Regions from separate parts of the Streptomyces sp. NPDC043746 genome, predicted to be linked through region 4. Evidence: riboswitches for the same ligand, from Rfam matches in the RefSeq annotation. Region 4 holds a riboswitch; each other region holds the start of a gene.
What was found. A riboswitch is a leader RNA that binds a small molecule or an ion and turns the genes downstream of it on or off. The one in region 4 is predicted to bind cyclic di-AMP.
Positions count from the first base shown of each region.

Region 1: linked by a shared signal. The riboswitch ahead of AC0682_RS26085 (C40 family peptidase) and the one ahead of AC0682_RS21870 (M23 family metallopeptidase) in region 4 are both predicted to bind cyclic di-AMP.
Region 2: linked by a shared signal. The riboswitch ahead of AC0682_RS06615 (peptidoglycan DD-metalloendopeptidase family protein) and the one ahead of AC0682_RS21870 (M23 family metallopeptidase) in region 4 are both predicted to bind cyclic di-AMP.
Region 3: linked by a shared signal. The riboswitch ahead of AC0682_RS17650 (M23 family metallopeptidase) and the one ahead of AC0682_RS21870 (M23 family metallopeptidase) in region 4 are both predicted to bind cyclic di-AMP.

Region 1 covers NZ_JBWKCM010000030.1:159-4,745, reverse strand. Annotated here, with positions in the region: gene AC0682_RS26090 (hypothetical protein) at 44-397, shown strand; gene AC0682_RS26085 (C40 family peptidase) at 515-1,741, opposite strand; cyclic di-AMP (ydaO/yuaA leader) riboswitch at 1,740-1,906, opposite strand; gene pcrA (DNA helicase PcrA) at 2,165-4,587, shown strand, end outside.
Region 2 covers NZ_JBWKCM010000004.1:215,056-219,642, reverse strand. Annotated here, with positions in the region: gene AC0682_RS06635 (aspartate aminotransferase family protein) at 1-550, shown strand, start outside; gene AC0682_RS06630 (helix-turn-helix domain-containing protein) at 617-1,225, shown strand; gene AC0682_RS06625 (DUF6126 family protein) at 1,313-1,489, shown strand; gene AC0682_RS06620 (tyrosine-protein phosphatase) at 1,494-2,306, opposite strand; cyclic di-AMP (ydaO/yuaA leader) riboswitch at 2,718-2,876, shown strand; gene AC0682_RS06615 (peptidoglycan DD-metalloendopeptidase family protein) at 2,882-3,889, shown strand; gene AC0682_RS06610 (SGNH/GDSL hydrolase family protein) at 4,064-4,587, shown strand, end outside.
Region 3 covers NZ_JBWKCM010000014.1:156,268-160,854, forward strand. Annotated here, with positions in the region: gene AC0682_RS17640 (MerR family transcriptional regulator) at 1-85, shown strand, start outside; gene AC0682_RS17645 (PP2C family protein-serine/threonine phosphatase) at 232-1,461, shown strand; cyclic di-AMP (ydaO/yuaA leader) riboswitch at 1,671-1,824, shown strand; gene AC0682_RS17650 (M23 family metallopeptidase) at 1,837-2,886, shown strand; gene AC0682_RS17655 (PrsW family intramembrane metalloprotease) at 2,944-4,452, opposite strand; gene trmB (tRNA (guanosine(46)-N7)-methyltransferase TrmB) at 4,569-4,587, opposite strand, start outside.
Region 4 covers NZ_JBWKCM010000021.1:22,098-26,684, reverse strand. Annotated here, with positions in the region: gene AC0682_RS21880 (M16 family metallopeptidase) at 1-305, shown strand, start outside; gene AC0682_RS21875 (M16 family metallopeptidase) at 332-1,702, shown strand; cyclic di-AMP (ydaO/yuaA leader) riboswitch at 1,938-2,106, shown strand; gene AC0682_RS21870 (M23 family metallopeptidase) at 2,121-2,936, shown strand; gene AC0682_RS21865 (GntR family transcriptional regulator) at 3,097-3,807, shown strand; gene AC0682_RS21860 (HPr family phosphocarrier protein) at 3,955-4,236, opposite strand; gene AC0682_RS21855 (bifunctional acetate--CoA ligase family protein/GNAT family N-acetyltransferase) at 4,395-4,587, shown strand, end outside.

The sequences.
Region 1 (4,587 bases), on a different contig from region 4:
TCACTGCTGGGTGAAGATGTGGCCATGGCTAGGCTCCGGAGCCATGGACGTACTCATCAATGTCTTCGTCGCCCTGCACATCATCGGCATCGCCTCCCTGCTGGGCGGCTTCCTGACCCAGATGAAGGCCATGGGCGCGGGCACCGCACGCTTTGTTCCGGCCATGCTGCACGGCGCGCTGACCATGCTGGTCACCGGTGTCGCCCTGGTCGGGCTCAACCAGGCCGACGACCAGGCCGTCAACAACATCAAGATCGGTGTGAAGCTGGCGGTCCTCGTCGTCATCCTTGCCCTCGTCTACGTCAAGCGGGACGAGGAGAAGGTCGAGAAGGGCGCGTTCGCGGCGGTCGGCGGACTGACGGTCGCCAACATCTTCATCGCCACGCTCTGGACCTGAGACCTGCGGGGCCTGAGGGACCCGGGGGCCTGCGGGGCCTGAGGGACCCGGGGACCTGAGAGGCCTGGGGCGGCCGTCGACGGGCCGCCCCCGCGCCACCGTTCCCGAGGGTGCTTCCTACGCCGGGCGCACGCTGCCGTAGATCGGCATGGAGTAGATCGACTCCTCGCGGACGTTCGTCCCCGGCTTCGGCGCGTGGATCATCATCCCGTCGCCCTTGTAGATGCCGACGTGGCTGATGTCGTCGTAGAAGAAGACCAGGTCCCCCGGCTGGAGGTCCGAGGTGGCGACGCGGGTGCCGACCTTCACCTGGTCCCAGGTGGTCCGGGGCAGCGTGACCCCCGCCTCCTGCCAGGCCGCCTTGGTCAGCCCCGAGCAGTCGTACGAGGACGGGCCCGTCGCCCCCCACACGTACGGCTTCCCGATCTGGGCGCGGGCGAAGGCGAGCACCTTCTCGGCCTTGGCCGCGTAGCCGCTGTCCGCCCCGGCCCCCGCCCCCGTACCCGTACCGGATCCCGGGCTCGTCCCCGTACCCGTACCCGTGCCGGAGCCGGAACCGGGGCCACCGGCCTCGGCGGACTCCTTCGCGGCCTCCTCGCGCGCCTTCTTCTCCGCCTCCTCGCGCTCCTTGGCCTCGGCGGCCTGGCGGGCGGCCAGCCGCTCCGCCTTCTCCCGGGCCTCGGCCTCCTTCCTCCGCTCCAGCTCCGCCAGCCGCGCCTTCTCCTCGGCGGTCAGCCGCGACAGCAGCGACCGGGCCTCGGTCAGCTTGGTCTGCACGGTCTGCTTGCTGGAGCGCAGCGCGGTCTGCGTCTCGGTCAGCTCCTCCAGGCTCTTCACGGCCTCCGCGCGCTTCTTCGAGGCCTCGGCCTGCTGCGTACGGAAGTCGTCGACGGCCTTCTGCTGCCGCTCGGTCGCCCGGCTCATCAGCCGGCTCTGGTCGAAGTACCCCTGCGGGTCGTCCGCCAGGAAGAAGGTCGCGGTGGGCGCGATGCCGCCCGTGCGGTACTGCGCGGCGGCGTAGGCGCCCAGCTCCCGGCGCGCCTCGTTGATCCGCTCGGTCCGCTTCGCCACATCGGAGAGCAGCGTGTCGACCTTGGCGCGCTGGGCGGTGGAGGCGGCCTTCGCCCGGTTGTACTGCTGGGTCGCGCTGCCCGCCTGCCGGTAGAGCTCGTCGACCTTCTTCTGCACGTCCTCGATGGCCGGTTTCGGCTCGGCGGGGGCCGCCGTGGCGTTCTGCGTGGAGAGCAGCGTCACGGAGGCGAGCGCTGCCGTCGTGAACCCGACGGCGGGGGTGGTGGTGCGCACCTTCGTGCGCGGCTTGCGATGCGATGCCAAGACCGGCATCTCCTTCCGTGGACCGCCTACCGGGTTAGCTGTCGGGTTCGGACGGAACGGAAGGCTGTCCTACGGTCCGGATGCGCGGGCACGGACCGATTCACCCCGGTGCTGCGTGTGGGTCCCCGGTTCCGGACCGCCGGGAGGGCGGCACGGATTCGGCAGAGGTGACCGTGAGACGCGGTTCGCCTCAGGGAGCTACGGATCACCTGACCGAGCACGCTAGCCAACCGGGCCCGCCGCTGGGAAGGAGGGTGAGCGATATGCCCGATACATTTTCGTGACCTTGCCGCGCTCCGGGCCCCACACCCCCTCCGACCGGGCACTCCTTCACGGAACGTGGGCGTCCGATCTCCGTCCGTACGGGTTCGGTCGGCCGCTTGTGGCCTTCGGCCGAACGTTGTCAGTGCGGCCCCCTAGACTCGGAGGGCGATGAGCAGCCTCTTTGACGACAACTTCCTGACCGGCCTCCAGCCCGCGGAGGACGGCCCGCCGCCGCCTCCCGAGGAGCACGCACCCGAAGCGGTGCCGGAGGGACTCTTCGAGGGCGTCTTCGACGCGCCCCCGCCGCCCCGGGACGGGTACTACCGGGACGGTCACCCGCGCCCGGTCGTCGACTCCGCCGCGCTGCTCGACGGGCTGAACACCGAGCAGCGCGCCGCCGTCGTGCACGCCGGCTCCCCGCTGCTCATCGTCGCCGGGGCCGGCTCCGGCAAGACCCGGGTGCTCACCCACCGCATCGCCCACCTGCTGGCCGAGCGCGGGGTCCACCCGGGGCAGATCCTCGCGATCACCTTCACCAACAAGGCCGCGGGCGAGATGAAGGAGCGCGTCGAGCATCTCGTCGGCCCGCGTGCCAACGCCATGTGGGTCATGACCTTCCACAGCGCGTGCGTCCGCATCCTGCGCCGCGAGTCGAAGAAGCTCGGCTTCACCTCGTCGTTCTCGATCTACGACGCCGCCGACTCCAAGCGCCTGATGGCCCTGGTCTGCCGCGATCTGGACCTGGACCCCAAGCGCTATCCGCCGAAGTCCTTCACCGCCAAGGTCTCCAACCTCAAGAACGAGCTGATCGACGAGGAGACCTTCGCCGGACAGGCCGCCGACGGCTTCGAGAAGACCCTGGCCCAGGCGTACACGCTCTACCAGGCCCGGCTGCGCGAGGCCAACGCCCTGGACTTCGACGACATCATCATGACGACGGTCCACCTCCTCCAGGCCTTCCCCGACGTCGCCGAGCACTACCGCCGCCGCTTCCGCCACGTCCTGGTCGACGAGTACCAGGACACCAACCACGCCCAGTACACCCTGGTACGTGAGCTGGTCGGCCCGTCCGGAGAGGCCGCCGACGCCCCCGCCGAGCTGTGCGTGGTGGGTGACGCGGACCAGTCGATCTACGCGTTCCGCGGTGCGACCATCCGCAACATCCTCCAGTTCGAGGAGGACTACCCCGACGCGAAGACGATCCTGCTGGAGCAGAACTACCGCTCCACGCAGACGATCCTCTCCGCCGCCAACGCGGTCATCGAGCGCAACGAGAGCCGCCGCCCCAAGAACCTGTGGACCAACGCCGGCTCCGGCGCCCGCATCACCGGCTATGTGGCCGACACCGAGCACGACGAGGCACAGTTCGTCGCCGACGAGATCGACCGCCTCACCGACAAGGGCGACGCGAAGGCGGGAGACGTCGCCGTCTTCTACCGGACCAACGCCCAGTCCCGTGTCTTCGAAGAGATCTTCATCCGCGTCGGCCTGCCCTACAAGGTCGTCGGCGGTGTGCGGTTCTACGAGCGCAAGGAGGTCCGGGACGTCCTGGCCTACCTCCGTGTCCTCGCCAACCCCGAGGACACCGTCCCGCTCCGCCGCATCCTCAACGTGCCCAAGCGCGGCATCGGGGACCGCGCCGAAGCCATGATCGACGCCCTGTCGATGCGCGAGAAGATCTCCTTCCCGCAGGCGCTGCGCCGCGTCGACGAGGCGTACGGCATGGCGGCCCGCTCCTCCAACGCCGTCAAGCGGTTCAACACGCTGATGGAGGAGCTGCGCACGATCGTCGAGTCCGGCGCCGGGCCCGCCGTCGTGCTGGAAGCCGTGCTGGAGCGCACCGGCTATCTGGCCGAGCTCCAGGCCTCCACGGACCCGCAGGACGAGACCCGTATCGAGAACCTCCAGGAACTCGCCGCCGTCGCCCTCGAATTCGAGCAGGAGCGAGGCGAGGAGGAGGGCGCGGGCACGCTCGCGGAGTTCCTGGAGAAGGTCGCGCTGGTGGCCGACTCCGACCAGATCCCCGACGAGGACGAGGACGGCTCCGGCGTCATCACGCTGATGACCCTGCACACGGCGAAGGGCCTGGAGTTCCCGGTCGTCTTCCTCACGGGCCTGGAGGACGGCGTCTTCCCGCACATGCGGGCCCTCGGCCAGACCAAGGAGCTGGAGGAGGAGCGGCGCCTGGCGTACGTCGGCATCACCCGCGCCCGCGAACGGCTCTATCTGACCCGGGCCGCCATGCGCAGCGCCTGGGGCCAGCCCTCGTACAACCCGCCCTCGCGGTTCCTGGAGGAGATCCCGGAGGCGCACCTGGAGTGGAAGCGCAAGGGGCCGATGGCCGCCCCGGCCGGACCCACCTCGGGCATCACCTCCTCGCTCTCCTCCTCCCGCTCCCGCTCCGGGCCCTCGGGCTTCGCCACCCGGCGCTCCACGGAGAAGCCGACGGTCGCGCTGGCAGTGGGGGACCGGGTCACGCACGACCAGTTCGGCCTGGGCACGGTGGTGGCCGTCGAGGGGGCCGGCGACCAGGCCAAGGCGACGGTGGACTTCGGCGACGAGCGCCCGAAGAAGCTGCTGCTGAGGTACGC
Region 2 (4,587 bases), on a different contig from region 4:
CGGCAAGGAGTGGATCTTCCGCAAGGTCTACTCCTCGATGGACCGGGTCCTCGTCCACTCCGCGAGCTTCGGCTCGAACGCCCAGGCCATGGCGGCCGGGCTCGCGGTGCTCTCCGTCATGGAGGACGAGGAGATCGTCGCGGGCGCCCGGCGCACCGGTGATCTGCTGCGGGAGCGGTTGGCGGCGCTGGTGGACCGCTACGAGCTGCTGCACGAGGTGCGCGGGCGGGGGCTGATGATCGGCATCGAGTTCGGCCGCCCGTCGTCGCTGAAGCTCCGCAGCCGCTGGACCATGCTCCAGGCGGCCCGAAAGGGACTCTTCGCCCAGATGGTCGTGGTGCCGCTGCTCCAGAAGCACCGCATCCTCACCCAGGTCTCCGGCGACCATCTGGAGGTGATCAAGCTGATCCCGCCGCTGATCATCGGGGAGCCGGAGGTGGACCGCTTCGTGACGGCGTTCACCGAGGTCATGGACGACGCCCACGACGGGGGCGGACTGATGTGGGACTTCGGCCGGACGCTGGTCAAGCAGGCCGTGGCCAACCGCTGAGACCAGGGGATTTGCCTCCTGGGCAATTTATTTGCCCAGGAGGAAAGTTCCTGGCCCAATGGAACCATGAACCCTCCGGACGAGGGGGCGGCCGAGGAGCTTCCCGGCGTCGCCCCCCGACTGCGCGAACTGCGCCGTGGGCGCGGCCTCACTCTGGAGACCGCCGCCCAGCGGGCCGGACTCTCCCCGGCCCACCTCTCCCGGCTGGAGACCGGCCGCCGCCAGCCCTCGCTGCCGATGCTGCTGGGTCTCGCCCGCATCTACGGTACGACGGTCTCCGAGCTGCTCGGCGAGAAGCCGCCCGAGCGCGACGCGATCATCCGGGGCGGTGCTTTCGAGGGCGCCGAGGCCGACGGCTGGATGTACCGCCGGGCCGGCAGTCCGGGCCGTGCCATGCAGGCGCTGCGGGTCCGTGTCCCGTACGGCGCCCAGGGCGATCTGGTCCGGGTGCACCCCGGTGAGGAGTGGCTGTACGTCCTCGGCGGACGGCTGCGGGTCGCGCTGGGGGAGACCGTGCACGACCTGGACCCGGGCGACAGCGCCCACTTCGACTCGCTCACCCCGCACCGGATCGCGGCCCTGGACCGCGGCGGGGCGGAGCTGCTCTTCGTCCACTCCCTGCTCCAGAGCCCGGCGGCCGAGCTGTGCCTCGGCAACGCCCTCCACGCGCGCTGACCCGGCATACCACCAGGGCCCCTGCGTACCTCCATACCTCCGGACCCTTCGTACCCACCGGCCGCGAGGCCGGCAGAGAGGACCGTCATGTCCGATTCCGAACACTACGACCCGCTGAGTCCGCGGCGGCCGAGGGCCACGAAGGACGCGCAGGAGCGCCGGATGCCGCGCGGTCTGGTGATCCGCCTCGTCGCCTACCTGGTGGTCGGCCACGTGATCGCGGCCTTCCTCTACCTGCTCTTCGTGGTGGCGGGCGCGGAGTAGTCGCTCAGCCCTGGTCGAGCAGGCGCTCGCGCAGCCGCTCCCGGGTCCGGGGGGAGATGTTCAGCCCCTCCGACAGGTAGCGGTCGGTCGAGCCCCACGTCTCGTCGATGGCCGTGAACGCCGCCGCGAGGTAGGAGGCCTGGGCCCCGAAGAGCGGGTTGAGGAGCTCCATCACCTCGGGGGACATCCCGGTCTCGGACATGTCCGAGCGCTTCACCTTGTACCGGCGGTGCGGGTCGTTGGACTTCAGGTAGTCCGCCTCGATCGCCTCGCGCTCGACGCCGACCGCGAGCAGGGAGACCGCGATCGACAGCCCCGCCCGGTCCTTGCCCGCCGCACAGTGCATCAGGGCCGGAACGCTGTCCTCCGCCAGTGCGTGGAGCACGCGGCTGTGCTCGGCGGTGCGGTCCACGATGGTCGCGCGGTACATGCGCAGCATCCGCTCGGCGCCCTTGCCGTTCGCCAGGATCGAGCGCAGCTGCTCGATGTTCCCGTCGCGCACCAGCCGCCAGAACTCGGCTCCGTCGGCCGGGTCGGAGAGCGGAATGCTGACATTACGGACACCGGTCAACTCGATGTCGTACCCGTCGAGCTGGTGGTCGGCGGAGTTCCGGAAGTCGAAGACGGTGTGCAGCCCGAGCCCGGAGAGGAAGAGCGCGTCCTCGGCGGTGGCGTGCGCCAGGTGGCCGCTGCGGTAGAGCCGGCCGAAGGCGGTGCGCCGCCCGTCCGTGGTGGGGAGCCCGCCCACGTCGCGGAAGTTGCGGACTCCGGTCAGTGCGGTCTCGGTCGGCGGGACCTGCGGCACCTGCTGCGTCACGGTGGCTCCTGAAGTCTTCGGCGTCGGCGCGGCTCTCCGGCGAGGGCGCTCCTGTGACGATACGACATCGATTCGGCCGGAAATCAGGGGCCGGATGACGTGGAGTCAGGAATGACGCCACCGCCATGTCCGTATTGGTGTATTTCGCAGAACATGCCCCGCTAATGGGGGAGATGGGATTCCGCAGGTGAGCGGGATCATATCCGTGACGGACCGTGGCTGCGGCGCCCCGGCGTTTCCCCGGGATCCGTACGGAAAGCCAAGATCCGTAATCCACGGAGGGTGACGGGAAATCCGGAACGGAATCGAATCGATGATTCCGGGAGGCAACCGACGGCTTGTTCCCGTCGTCCTGACTCGTTTACGGTCACCGTCAATCCGGACGGACCGCCTAATCCTGCCGCCGCCCGGAATTCGCACCCACCCACTCACGTGTGGCAGGAGCGGGGGAACCAGGTAAGCCGCCGGCCCGGAGCGATCCGGACCGGCTAGGGGTGAAGTCGCCGTCCGGCGGCCGGGCATCTCCAGCCCGAACCCGACAGCTCACCTCGCAGGCGACGGAGAGGAACTCCCCCATGCCCGCACAGGGTAAGCACCGCCGTCCCAAGTCCGGCCCGATCCACCGCGGCGTCCTCGCCGCGGGCACCGGCGGCGCCGTACTGGCCCTCCCGCTGATCGGAGCCACCGGCGCCCACGCCGCGGAGAAGGCCGCCCCCGCCACCAAGCCCGCCGCCGCCACGGCCGCCGCCGCGCAGACCGCCCCGCAGGCCGCGCCCGCCCAGGCGAAGACCGCCTCGAAGACGTACTCCGTCGTCTCCGGCGACTACCTCGCGAAGATCGCCGCCGAGCACCGGGTCAAGGGCGGCTGGCAGAAGCTGTACCAGGACAACCGCTCCACCGTCGGCGAGAACCCCAGCCTGATCTTCCCGGGCATGAAGCTCACCCTCGGCGCCAAGGCCACCGGCTCCGCCGCGCCGTCCGAGGCCAAGAAGGCCGCCCCGGCGCCCAGGTCCGCGCCGAAGGCCGAGAAGAAGGCGGCCCCCCAGGCCGCGCCGAAGAAGGCCGAGCAGGCCCCCAAGGGCGACACCATCTCGGCCGACGAGTCGGACGCGCAGTCCGGCGCCGCCATCCGGGCCGGGTCCTCGCAGCCCACCGGCTCCTCGCAGGCCGCCGGCTCCGGCTGGACCGCGCCCCTGGACAGCGCCCAGGTCACCACCCCGTACCGCGCCTCCGGCTCCAGCTGGTCCAGCGGCTACCACACCGGCGCCGACTTCCGTGCCGCCTCCGGCACCCCCGTCCGCGCCATCGGCCCGGGCACCGTGGTCTCGGCCGGATGGGGCGGTTCGTACGGCAACGAGGTCGTCATCCGCCACGCGGACGGCATGTACTCCCAGTACGCCCATCAGTCCTCGCTCAGCGTCTCCACTGGCCAGACCGTCACCGGCGGCCAGCAGATCGGCCTCTCCGGCTCCACCGGCAACTCCACCGGCCCGCACCTCCACTTCGAGGTCCGCACCGGCCCGAGCTACGGCTCGGACATCGACCCTGTCGCCTACCTGCGCCAGCACGGCGTCTCCCTCTGACCCGAGGGCTGCCCGCGCGGGGCGTGAAGTGATCGAGGGCGGTGTGCTGCTGTGGCATACCGCCCTCTACTTATTCCAGCTTTACCCACATCTGACCGGGTGGTCTATGTCACCACCCGTCAACCCTGTATTACGGTCGCGTAGGTCACATTGAACGGTGCAGGATATGTGCTTGTGGCAGACGATTCGAGAACCCAGCAGCAGCACACCATCGGGTCGTACGCGGCGATCGGGGACAGCTTCACCGAAGGCGTCGGAGACCCCGGCCCCGACGGCACCTTCGTCGGCTGGGCGGACCGGTTCGCGGTTCTCCTCGCCGACCGGCTCCCGGCCCCCGACGCGGCGACGAACCCGGACGAGACCCGGCACGGGAATTTCCGCTACGCCAATCTCGCCGTACGCGGACGCCTCCTCGACCAGATCGTCGAGGAGCAGATCCCCCGCGCCAAGGAGCTGGCCCCCGACCTGGTCAGCTTCTGCGCGGGCGGCAACGACATCATCCGGCCCGGCACCGACCCAGACGACCTGGCCGAGCGGTACGAGAAGGCCGTCGCGGAGCTGACCGAGGCGGTCGGCACCGTCATGATCACCACCGGCTTCGACACCCGGGGCGTCCCCGTACTGCGCCACATGCGCGGCAAGATCGCCACGTACAACGTCCACCTCCGGGCCATCGCGGACCGCTACCACTGCCCGGT
Region 3 (4,587 bases), on a different contig from region 4:
GAACTACGATCGCTACGGGGACGGCACCGCCGCCTTCGTACGGGATGCGCTGACGATCTACGCGGAGAACCGGCTCTCCGACTGACCACGGAGGGCTCACCGCGCAAGGCCCCGCTCCCCCTATTCGGCCGATGACGAGTCGCCGCACGGCGCGGCTCCGGGAAGCCTGGACGGGGCGCGGTACCGTCCGCAGCCGTGGCCGGACCGGGCAGGAGTGCACAGGTGGTGGGGATGGCGGACAAGGGGCGCGGACGCGTGAGGGGAAGTCTCGGCATCCCCGGGCGTGCCGCGCCCGGCTCCACGGGGCGGGGGAAGCCGGTGGTGGCCCAGAACGCCGGGACCCGGCGGTTCGTCCGGCTGCTGCCGGTGCTGCTGATCGGCGGCGGGCTCCTCTTCGACTCGCTGGCCCCGCCCAACTTCACCGCCGTACCCCTGTTCGTGGCCGCGCCGCTGATCGCCGCGCCCTTCTTCTCGCTCGCCAGCACCATCCGTACGGGAGTGGCCGCGGTCCTCTCCGTCATCGCTATGCGGCTCTCCGACGGGACCTCCACCCAGGTCGTCCCGGTCATCGAGATGATCACGGTCACCACCGCCGCCGCGCTGGCCCTCGTCATCAACGGGGTCGTGCGCCGGAGCAACGAGCAGCTGGCCTCGGCGCGGGTCATCGCGGAGACCGCCATGCGGGCCGTGCTGCCGACCCCGGCGGAACGGATCGGCGGGCTCCAGGTGGCGGCCCGGTACGAGGCGGCGCAGGCGGACGAGTTCGTCGGGGGGGACCTGTTCGCGGTGGCGGACACCCCGTACGGCGTGCGCCTGGTCGTCGGGGACGTGCGCGGCAAGGGGCTGGACGCCGTGGAGGCGGTGGCGGTGATCATCGGAGCGTTCCGGGAGGCCGCCGAGCAGGAGCGTTCCCTGGAGGGCGTGGCCCAGCGGCTGGAGCGGGCGCTCGCGCGGGAGGGGACGCGGCGGTACGGGCTGGACGCCATGGAGGGGTTCATCACCGCCGTACTGGCCGAGATCCCGCCCGGTTCGGCCTCGCTGCGGCTGGTCAACCGCGGCCACCCCGAGCCGATCCTGCTGTACGCGGACGGAGCCCTGGGGGTCCTCGCGCCGAGCGTGCCCGCGATGCCGCTGGGGATGAACCTCGGGGTGTGGCCCGACCGGTCCGACGAGTGGGAGATGCCCCCCGGGTCGACCCTGCTCGCCTTCACGGACGGCCTTTCCGAGGCGCGGGACGCGGACGGCGTCTTCTATGATCCGGCGGCCCGGCTGCGCGGCCGGATCTTCCCCGGCCCCGAGGAACTGCTGTCGGCGCTCACCGACGACGTACGGCTGCACACCGGCGGCCGTTCGACGGACGACATGGCGCTGCTCGCGGTGAGCCGGCCTGCGGAGGGGCAGCCGCCGCGGCGGACGACGGTGAAGATCGTCGGCCGGGGCGATGACACGGTGCGTAACTGAAGGGCGCCGCTCCGCATAACGTTTGACACACCATCAGAAAATGGGGTGTGAGTGAGGGGGCGTCATGTTGTCCGCTTGGGGGTGGTTGTTGTGGGTAAATCCCTGCCGTGTCCGTTAATGATCAACAGGAACAGCTTGGAATCGGGCCCACCTGTCTATTAACGTTCGATAACGCAGCGCGGTCGTCCCAGCCGTCGTCAGGACGGCGCCGTGCGCGAGCGCCGAATCCCGCGAGGGAACCGGGGAACCACCTCCATGGGGTGAATCGGACGCCTGTGCCTCCACCGCGAGGCAGAGGGGCCCGTAGGAGACCTTCCTGCTCCGAACCCGTCAGCTAACCCGGTAGGCGAGAAGGAAGGAAAGGAGTGCGCCCACGTGGCGTCCAACCAGCCTGCCCCTGAGGCCCCGTCATCCCTGAGCGCCGACGCCTTCGGCGGCCCGGAGCGGACGTGGGAGGAGTGGAACCCCACCGCGGAGTCCGTCCGTCCCGTGCGCGGCAAGCACCGCGTGGCCAAGCAGCGAGGGCTCGCCCGTAGCTCCACCGTCCTCGGGGTCGGCGTCATAGCGGCAGTCGGCGCGGGTGGTATGGCCACCGCCCAGAGCAAGCCGCCCGTCTCCATCTCCCTTCCCGATTCCATCGCGGACAACCTCCCCGACGCCAAGTCCCTTCCCGGCGTCGGGGCCTTCATGTCCGACGAGGCCGAGGCCGAGGCCGCACCGGTCACCGCCGCCCCGCTCACCACGGCCGGCATCACGACCGCCGAGGCCGAGGAGGGCACCACCGGCGCGGGCGAGGCCCTGCGCGCCCGGATCCTCCAGCAGGCCGAGCAGCAGCAGGCCGCCGCCGACGCCGAGGCCAAGGCCGCCGAGGAGCGGGCCGCGGCCGAGAAGGCCGCCGCCGAAGCGAAGAAGCAGCAGGACGAGGCGGAGGCCAAGGCCAGGGCCAAGGCCGCCGCCGAGAAGAAGGCGGCGGAGGAAGCGGCGGCCAAGAAGGCCGAGGAGGAGCGTCTCGCCAAGCTCCGCGCCAGCTACACCCTGCCCGCCTCCGGGTACACGATCACCTCGACCTACGGCCAGTCCGGCGCCATGTGGTCCTCCGGCCAGCACACCGGCACGGACTTCGCCGGGGCGGCCGGTTCGCCGCTCAAGGCCGTGCACAGCGGCACGATCACGTCGGCGGGCTGGTCCGGTTCGTACGGCTACCGCACGGTCCTGCAGCTGGAGGACGGCACCGAGATCTGGTACGCCCACCAGTCCTCGATCGACGTCTCGGTCGGCCAGAAGGTCAGCACCGGCGACACCATCGGCCGCATGGGCGCCACCGGCAACGTGACCGGCGTCCACCTCCACCTGGAGGTCCGCACCCCCGGCGGCTCGGCCATGGACCCGATCGCCTGGCTGAACAGCAAGGGCCTCACGGTCTGAGACCCCGGTGCGTCGTTCGTCGTCGCACCACCCCCGAAGCCCCGGCAGCCCTGACGCTCACCCCCCGACGTCAGGACTGCCGGTCCGGCCGGGGGCTCGGCCGTAGCCGTAGGGGCCGTGGCCGGTCGCATGGCCGTGGGCGTCCCCGTGGCCCCGGGGGGTGCCGTAGCCGTAGCCCTGGTGCCGGGTGGGGGCGTAGCCGTACCCGTAGCCCTGGCCGTACGGTGTCGGCTGCCGGTACGGGTACGGGCGCGGGGCGCTGCCGGTCATGCGGGCCGCGTGGGTGAGGGCCGGGGCCGCGATGTCCCGGCGCTGCCAGAGGTGGTGCAGCAACTCCCGCTCCCGGGAGGCGAAGTCCGGGCCCACCGCGTCATGGCGGGCGCGTCGGCGCAGCCCGGCCAGGGTCGTCGCGAACGACTCGTACTCGGCGACCGCCCGGGCCGCTGACCGGCCCCGGGACCGGTCCTGTCGGCCGTGCCAGTGGCGGGCCAGGTCGCGGGCCATGCCCCGGGTCCGCATCGAGGAGAGCGCCAGGGGCTCGGCCGGGGTCAGCCAGCCGGCCGCGGCGTACGCGGGCAGCTCGGCGGCGAGCGTCCGCAGTTCGCGTCGGCGCCACCAGACGGCCAGCCAGGTCAGCAGCCCGAAGAGCGGGACCATCACGAGCGCGTACACCGCGTAGAAGCCGAGCCCGCCGAAGACCGCCGAACCGTTCCACAGGGCGTGCAGGCCCATCGCGGCGAGCAGGCCGAGCAGCGGGAGGGCGGTCCGGCGGACCCGGCGGTGGCGGGCGGTGATGACCGCGAAGCCGAAGCCGAGGCCGGTGAGGACCGTGAACAGCGGGTGCGCGAACGGCGACAGCACGATCCGCACGAAGAACGTCCCCGCGGTCATCGAGGCCAGGCCCGAGCTGCCCAGCTGCTGGTCCTCGCCGAAGGCGTTGCCCAGATAGAGGATGTTCTCGGTGAAGGCGAAGCCCGTACCGGCGAAGCCGGCGACCACGATCCCGTCGACCACACCCCGGAACTCCCGCCGCCGGAAGATGAGGATCAGGAGTACGGAGACGGCCTTGGCGCTCTCCTCCACCACCGGCGCGATCACCGTCGCCCCCCAGGCGTCGGCGCTCGACGGGTCGGCGGTGGCGGTGGCTATCCAGCGCACCGCGAACGAGTTGGCGATGATCGAGATGAGCGCCGCCGCGCACGCGCCCCAGGCGAAGGAGAAGAGCAGGTTGCGCCAGGGGGTCGGCTCGACCCGGTCCAACCAGCGGAAGGCGGCCATCAGAAGCGGCACTGGCAGCACCGCCAGGCCGAGGCCGACGAGGAACCCCTCCGGGCCGGTCTCCTCGTGGACGAGGGCCAGGATCACCAGCCAGCAGAGCGCCAGCACCACGATCACGGCCCCGGCGCGGAACACCTTGCTGCGCCACACCATGCCGACGCGGCGCGGCCGGTACGTCCACCGGCCGCGCTCCGGCACGGCGCCCAGCACCTCGTCGAGCCGCTGCTCGTCGTGGAGGACCGGGACCGCCGGCTGCCGCTGCTGGTACTGCACGGAACCGTCGGACACTCCTTGACCCTAACGAGGACCACGGACAACCGGCGACCGTGCATCCGGCCAGGAAGTTCGCCGTTCGGCCACGACACGCCGCACTCCGGGCGGTGCGCCGGAGCGTGCGCGGCGGGTCAGACGCGGGCGAAGAGC
Region 4 (4,587 bases):
CCGAGGGGCCCACCCCGGAGGAGATGGAGCGCGCCCAGGCCCAGTTGGAGCGCGAGTGGCTGGACCGGCTGGGGACGGTCGCGGGCCGCGCCGACGAACTCTGCCGTTACGCGGTCCTGTTCGGTGATCCGCAGCTCGCGCTGACCGCCGTGGGCCGGGTCCTGGACGTCACCGCCGAGGAGGTGCGCCAGGCGGCCGAGGCGGCCCTGCGCCCCGACAACCGGGCGGTGCTCGTCTACGAGCCCGTCGAGCCGGCCGAGGACGGGGACGGGGCCACCGACGCGCCCGAGGGGACGGACAAGTGAGCGACGCCGCCGTGACTGGAGTAGCCATGGAGTACCACCCGCAGCCGACCCCGGGCACCGCCCGGCCGTGGGCCTTCCCCGCCCCCGAGCGCGGCGCCCTGCCCAACGGCCTGACCGTGCTGCGCTGCCACCGCCCCGGCCAGCAGGTCGTGGCCGTGGAGATCTTCCTGGACGCGCCGCTGGACGCCGAGCCCGAGGGCCTGGACGGCGTGGCCACGATCATGTCGCGCGCGCTCTCCGAGGGCACCGACAAGCACAGCGCCGAGGAGTTCGCCGCCGAGCTGGAGCGGTGCGGCGCCACCCTGGACGCCCACGCCGACCACCCCGGTGTCCGGGTCTCCCTGGAGGTCCCGGCCTCCCGGCTGGCCAAGGCGCTCGGCCTGGTCGCCGAGGCCCTGCGCGCCCCGGCCTTCGCCGAGAGCGAGATCGAGCGGCTCGTGGGCAACCGGCTCGACGAGATCCCGCACGAGCAGGCCAACCCGTCCCGGCGCGCCGCCAAGCAGCTCGCCAAGGAGCTGTTCCCGGCCACCGCCCGGATGTCCCGCCCGCGGCTGGGCACCGAGGAGACCGTGCGGCGGATCGACGCCGCCGCCGTGCGCGCCTTCTTCGACGCCCACGTCCGCCCGGCCACCGCGACGGCCGTGATCGTCGGTGACCTGACCGGCATCGACCTGGACGCCCTGCTCGCCGACACCCTCGGCGACTGGGCCGGCGACGCGGGCCAGGCCCGCCCGGTCGCCCCGATCACCGCCGACGACACCGGCCGGGTGGTCATCGTGGACCGCCCCGGCGCGGTCCAGACCCAGCTGCTGATCGGCCGCATCGGCCCGGACCGCCACGAGAGCGTCTGGCCCGCCCAGGTGCTCGGCACCTACTGCCTGGGAGGCACCCTCACCTCCCGGCTGGACCGGGTACTGCGCGAGGAGAAGGGCTACACCTACGGCGTACGCGCCTTCGCCCAGGTCCTGCGCTCCGCGGGAGCCGACGCGGGCGGTGCGGCGATGCTGGCCATCAGCGGTTCGGTGGACACCGAGTCCACCGGCCCGGCACTGGAGGACCTCTGGAAGGTCCTGCGCACGCTGGCCGCCGAAGGGCTGACCGACGCCGAGCGCGAGACGGCCGTGCAGAACCTGGTGGGCGTCGCCCCGCTCAAGTTCGAGACCGCCGCCTCCGTCGCGAGCACCCTGGCCGACCAGGTCGAGCAGCACCTCCCCGACGACTACCAGGCCCAGCTGTACGCCCGCCTCGCGGAGACGGGCACCGTGGAGGCCACCGCGGCCGTGGTCAACGCCTTCCCGGTGGACCGGCTGGTCACGGTCCTGGTGGGGGACGCGGCACAGATCGCGGAGCCGGTGAAGGCGCTCGGCATCGGAGAGGTGACCGTCGTCAGCGGCTGACACCGCACCCGCGCGGCAGGACAGCGCGCGGCAGGAGAGGGAGGGCCCCGGCGGGCAGCGGTCCGCCGGGGTTCCCGTTTTTCCCCTTAAGTCCTTGTCGTCACTTTTCTGATGGTGCATGGTGATTTGCCCTGTGGGATGCGCGACAAATCCCCCCGTCCGTTTGGTGATGCGCAGCCGCCCCGCCTAGCGTCGGCCCGGCTGTCCGCCACCTGTATGCCGCATCCGCGGCGCCGGGCAGCCATCGCCGAGTCCCCGTCAGGCGTGAGCCTGGGGAGCCGGGGACCCACACGCAGTCCCTGGGGTGAATCGGATGCCCGTGCCGCGAACCGGTCCGGGAGTCCGTAGGAGACCTTCCTGCTCCGAACCCGTCAGCTAACCCGGTAGGCGAGAAGGAAGGAAAGGATCCCGCCCCTCCATGGCGTTCACCCGTGCCACCGGGAAGCACCGTGCCCCGAGCCGCCTGACGCGCCGCAGCGCCCGTGCCGCCGGCGTCGCGGCCCTGGCCACCACCGGCGTCCTCGGCGCCCTGGCCTCCCCGGCCACCGCCGCGGACTCCGAGGCCGCCCGGACCGTCGAGACCGGACTCACCCAGGCCATCACGCTCGACGCCACGCTCGCCGAGCAGATCGACGCCCAGGCCCGCGCCCAGCACCAGCAGGCGGCCGACGCCGCCAAGGCGAAGGCGAAGGCCGCCGCCGAAGCCAAGGCCAAGGCCGCGAAGGCCAGGGCGAAGGCGGAGGCGGAGCGCAAGGCCGAGGCCCGCGCGAAGGAGATCCGCGAGGAGGAGGCCCGGGCCGCCCGCGCCGCCGAGCGCGCCCGCCTCAACGCCTTCCGCCTGCCCGTCGCCGGTTCGTACGTCACCACCGGCTACAAGTCGGGCGGCGCCCTGTGGTCCTCCGGCAGCCACTCCGGCGTGGACTTCCGTGCCGCCTCCGGCAGCTCCGTCGTCGCGGTCGGCGCCGGTACGGTCGTCGAGGCCGGCTGGGGCGGGGCGTACGGCAACAACGTGGTGCTCCGCATGACGGACGGCACGTACACCCAGTACGGCCACCTCTCCTCGATCGCCGTCTCCGTCGGCCAGCGCGTCACCTCCGGCCAGCGGATCGGCCTCTCCGGCTCCACCGGCAACTCCACCGGCCCGCACCTCCACTTCGAGGCCCGGACCACCCCGGAGTACGGCTCGGACATGGACCCGGTCGCCTACCTGCGCTCGCACGGCGTCAACGTCTGACCCTTCCCGCGGTCCGATCCGGTCCCGCGCCTTCCGGAATCCGCCAGAAGATATCCCTCGATTGCGACCCGCCATCGGAAATTGCGGCGGATTGCCATAGAGTCACGGAACAGGTGTCGGCCCGGCCGCGTTTCGCGGGGATTATGGCGGAGGTTCGGACATGCGCATTCCCGCGCAATCGGTATGCACGGCAATCCGTGATGACATCGTCTCCGGTGTCTACGAGCGCGGCAGCCGCCTCACCGAGGAGCTGCTGGCGCGGCGGTACGGGGTCTCCCGCGTCCCGGTGCGCGAGGCCCTGCGCACACTGGAGTCCGAGGGCTTCGTCACCACCCGCCGGCACGCCGGGGCCTGTGTCGCCGAGCCCACCGAGCAGGAGGCCGCCGACCTGCTGGAGATCCGGACGCTGCTGGAGCCGCTCGGTGCGGCCCGGGCCGCGCAGCGCCGTACGGAAGCCCACCTCAAGGTGCTCCGCGGGCTGGTCAGGCTGGGTCAGGAGCGGGCCCGCCGGGGCGAGGGGGAGGACCTGCGGTCGCTGGACGGCTGGTTCCACGAGACCCTCGCCCAGGCCTCCGGCAGCCCCGGCCTGATTGCCCTGCTCACCCAGCTCAGACACAAGACCGCCTGGATGTACGCCGTCGAGCAGCCGGCCCGCCCCGTGGACTCCTGGGCCGAGCACGGGGCCATCGTGGACGCGGTGGCGCGCGGCGACGCGGAGCGGGCGAGGGCGCTGACCGCCCAGCACGCGGAACGGTCCGCTGCGGCCCACCGGTTGCGCCGCCGTCCGGACCGGCCCGCCCGGCGCCTGGCACCGCCGTCGCGGGTGAGTTCTTCGCAACACGGCGTAAACACTGCGAGTGCCCGCTATTAACAGGGGCGCCGTATACAAAGAGAAGTAATTGCCGAAGGGGTCCTTTTCTGCGCTGCCCTCGAATAGTCGGGTCAGTCGGGGGCGCGGCAGAAAAAGAGAAAGAGCCGTGGTTCCCCCAGGGGGTCCACGGCTCAGCCCTTCGTACCGTCAGACGGTTTCGGGCAGCTCCTCAAGACCCTCGGCGACCAGCTTCGCCAGACGGTCCAGGGCGGCCTCGGCGTCGTCCGCGTCCGAGGCGAGCACGATCTCCTCGCCACCCTGGGCACCCAGACCGAGCACCGCGAGCATGGAGGCGGCGTTGACCGGGTTGCCGTCGGCCTTGGCGATCGTCACGGGGACGCCGGAAGCCGTGGCGGCACGGACGAAGATGGAAGCGGGGCGGGCGTGCAGGCCCTCGGCCCAACCGACGTTTACGCGGCGCTCAGCCATGGTTCTGCCCTTCACATATCAACGGTTGTCTAGACCAGTCTCTCATGCGGTGCGTACTGCTCCGCCCGGCCTCTCCCTCGGCCGGTCTCCCGGATCGTCCCCAGACTGCCCCGGTACCGAACCCTCCGCGACCGGGACACCGGCCGTAGGCTTTGCCCATGGAGCCCACGCCGGAGCAGAGTCCGCATCACGCGTACCCCGACCACTGGGAAGCGGACGTGGTGCTCCGCGACGGCGGCACCGCGCGCATCAGGCCGATCACCACCGATGACGCCGAGCGGCTGGTCAGCTTCTACGAGCAGGTCTCCGACGAGTCGAAGTACTACCGCTTCTTCGCCCCCTACCCCCGCC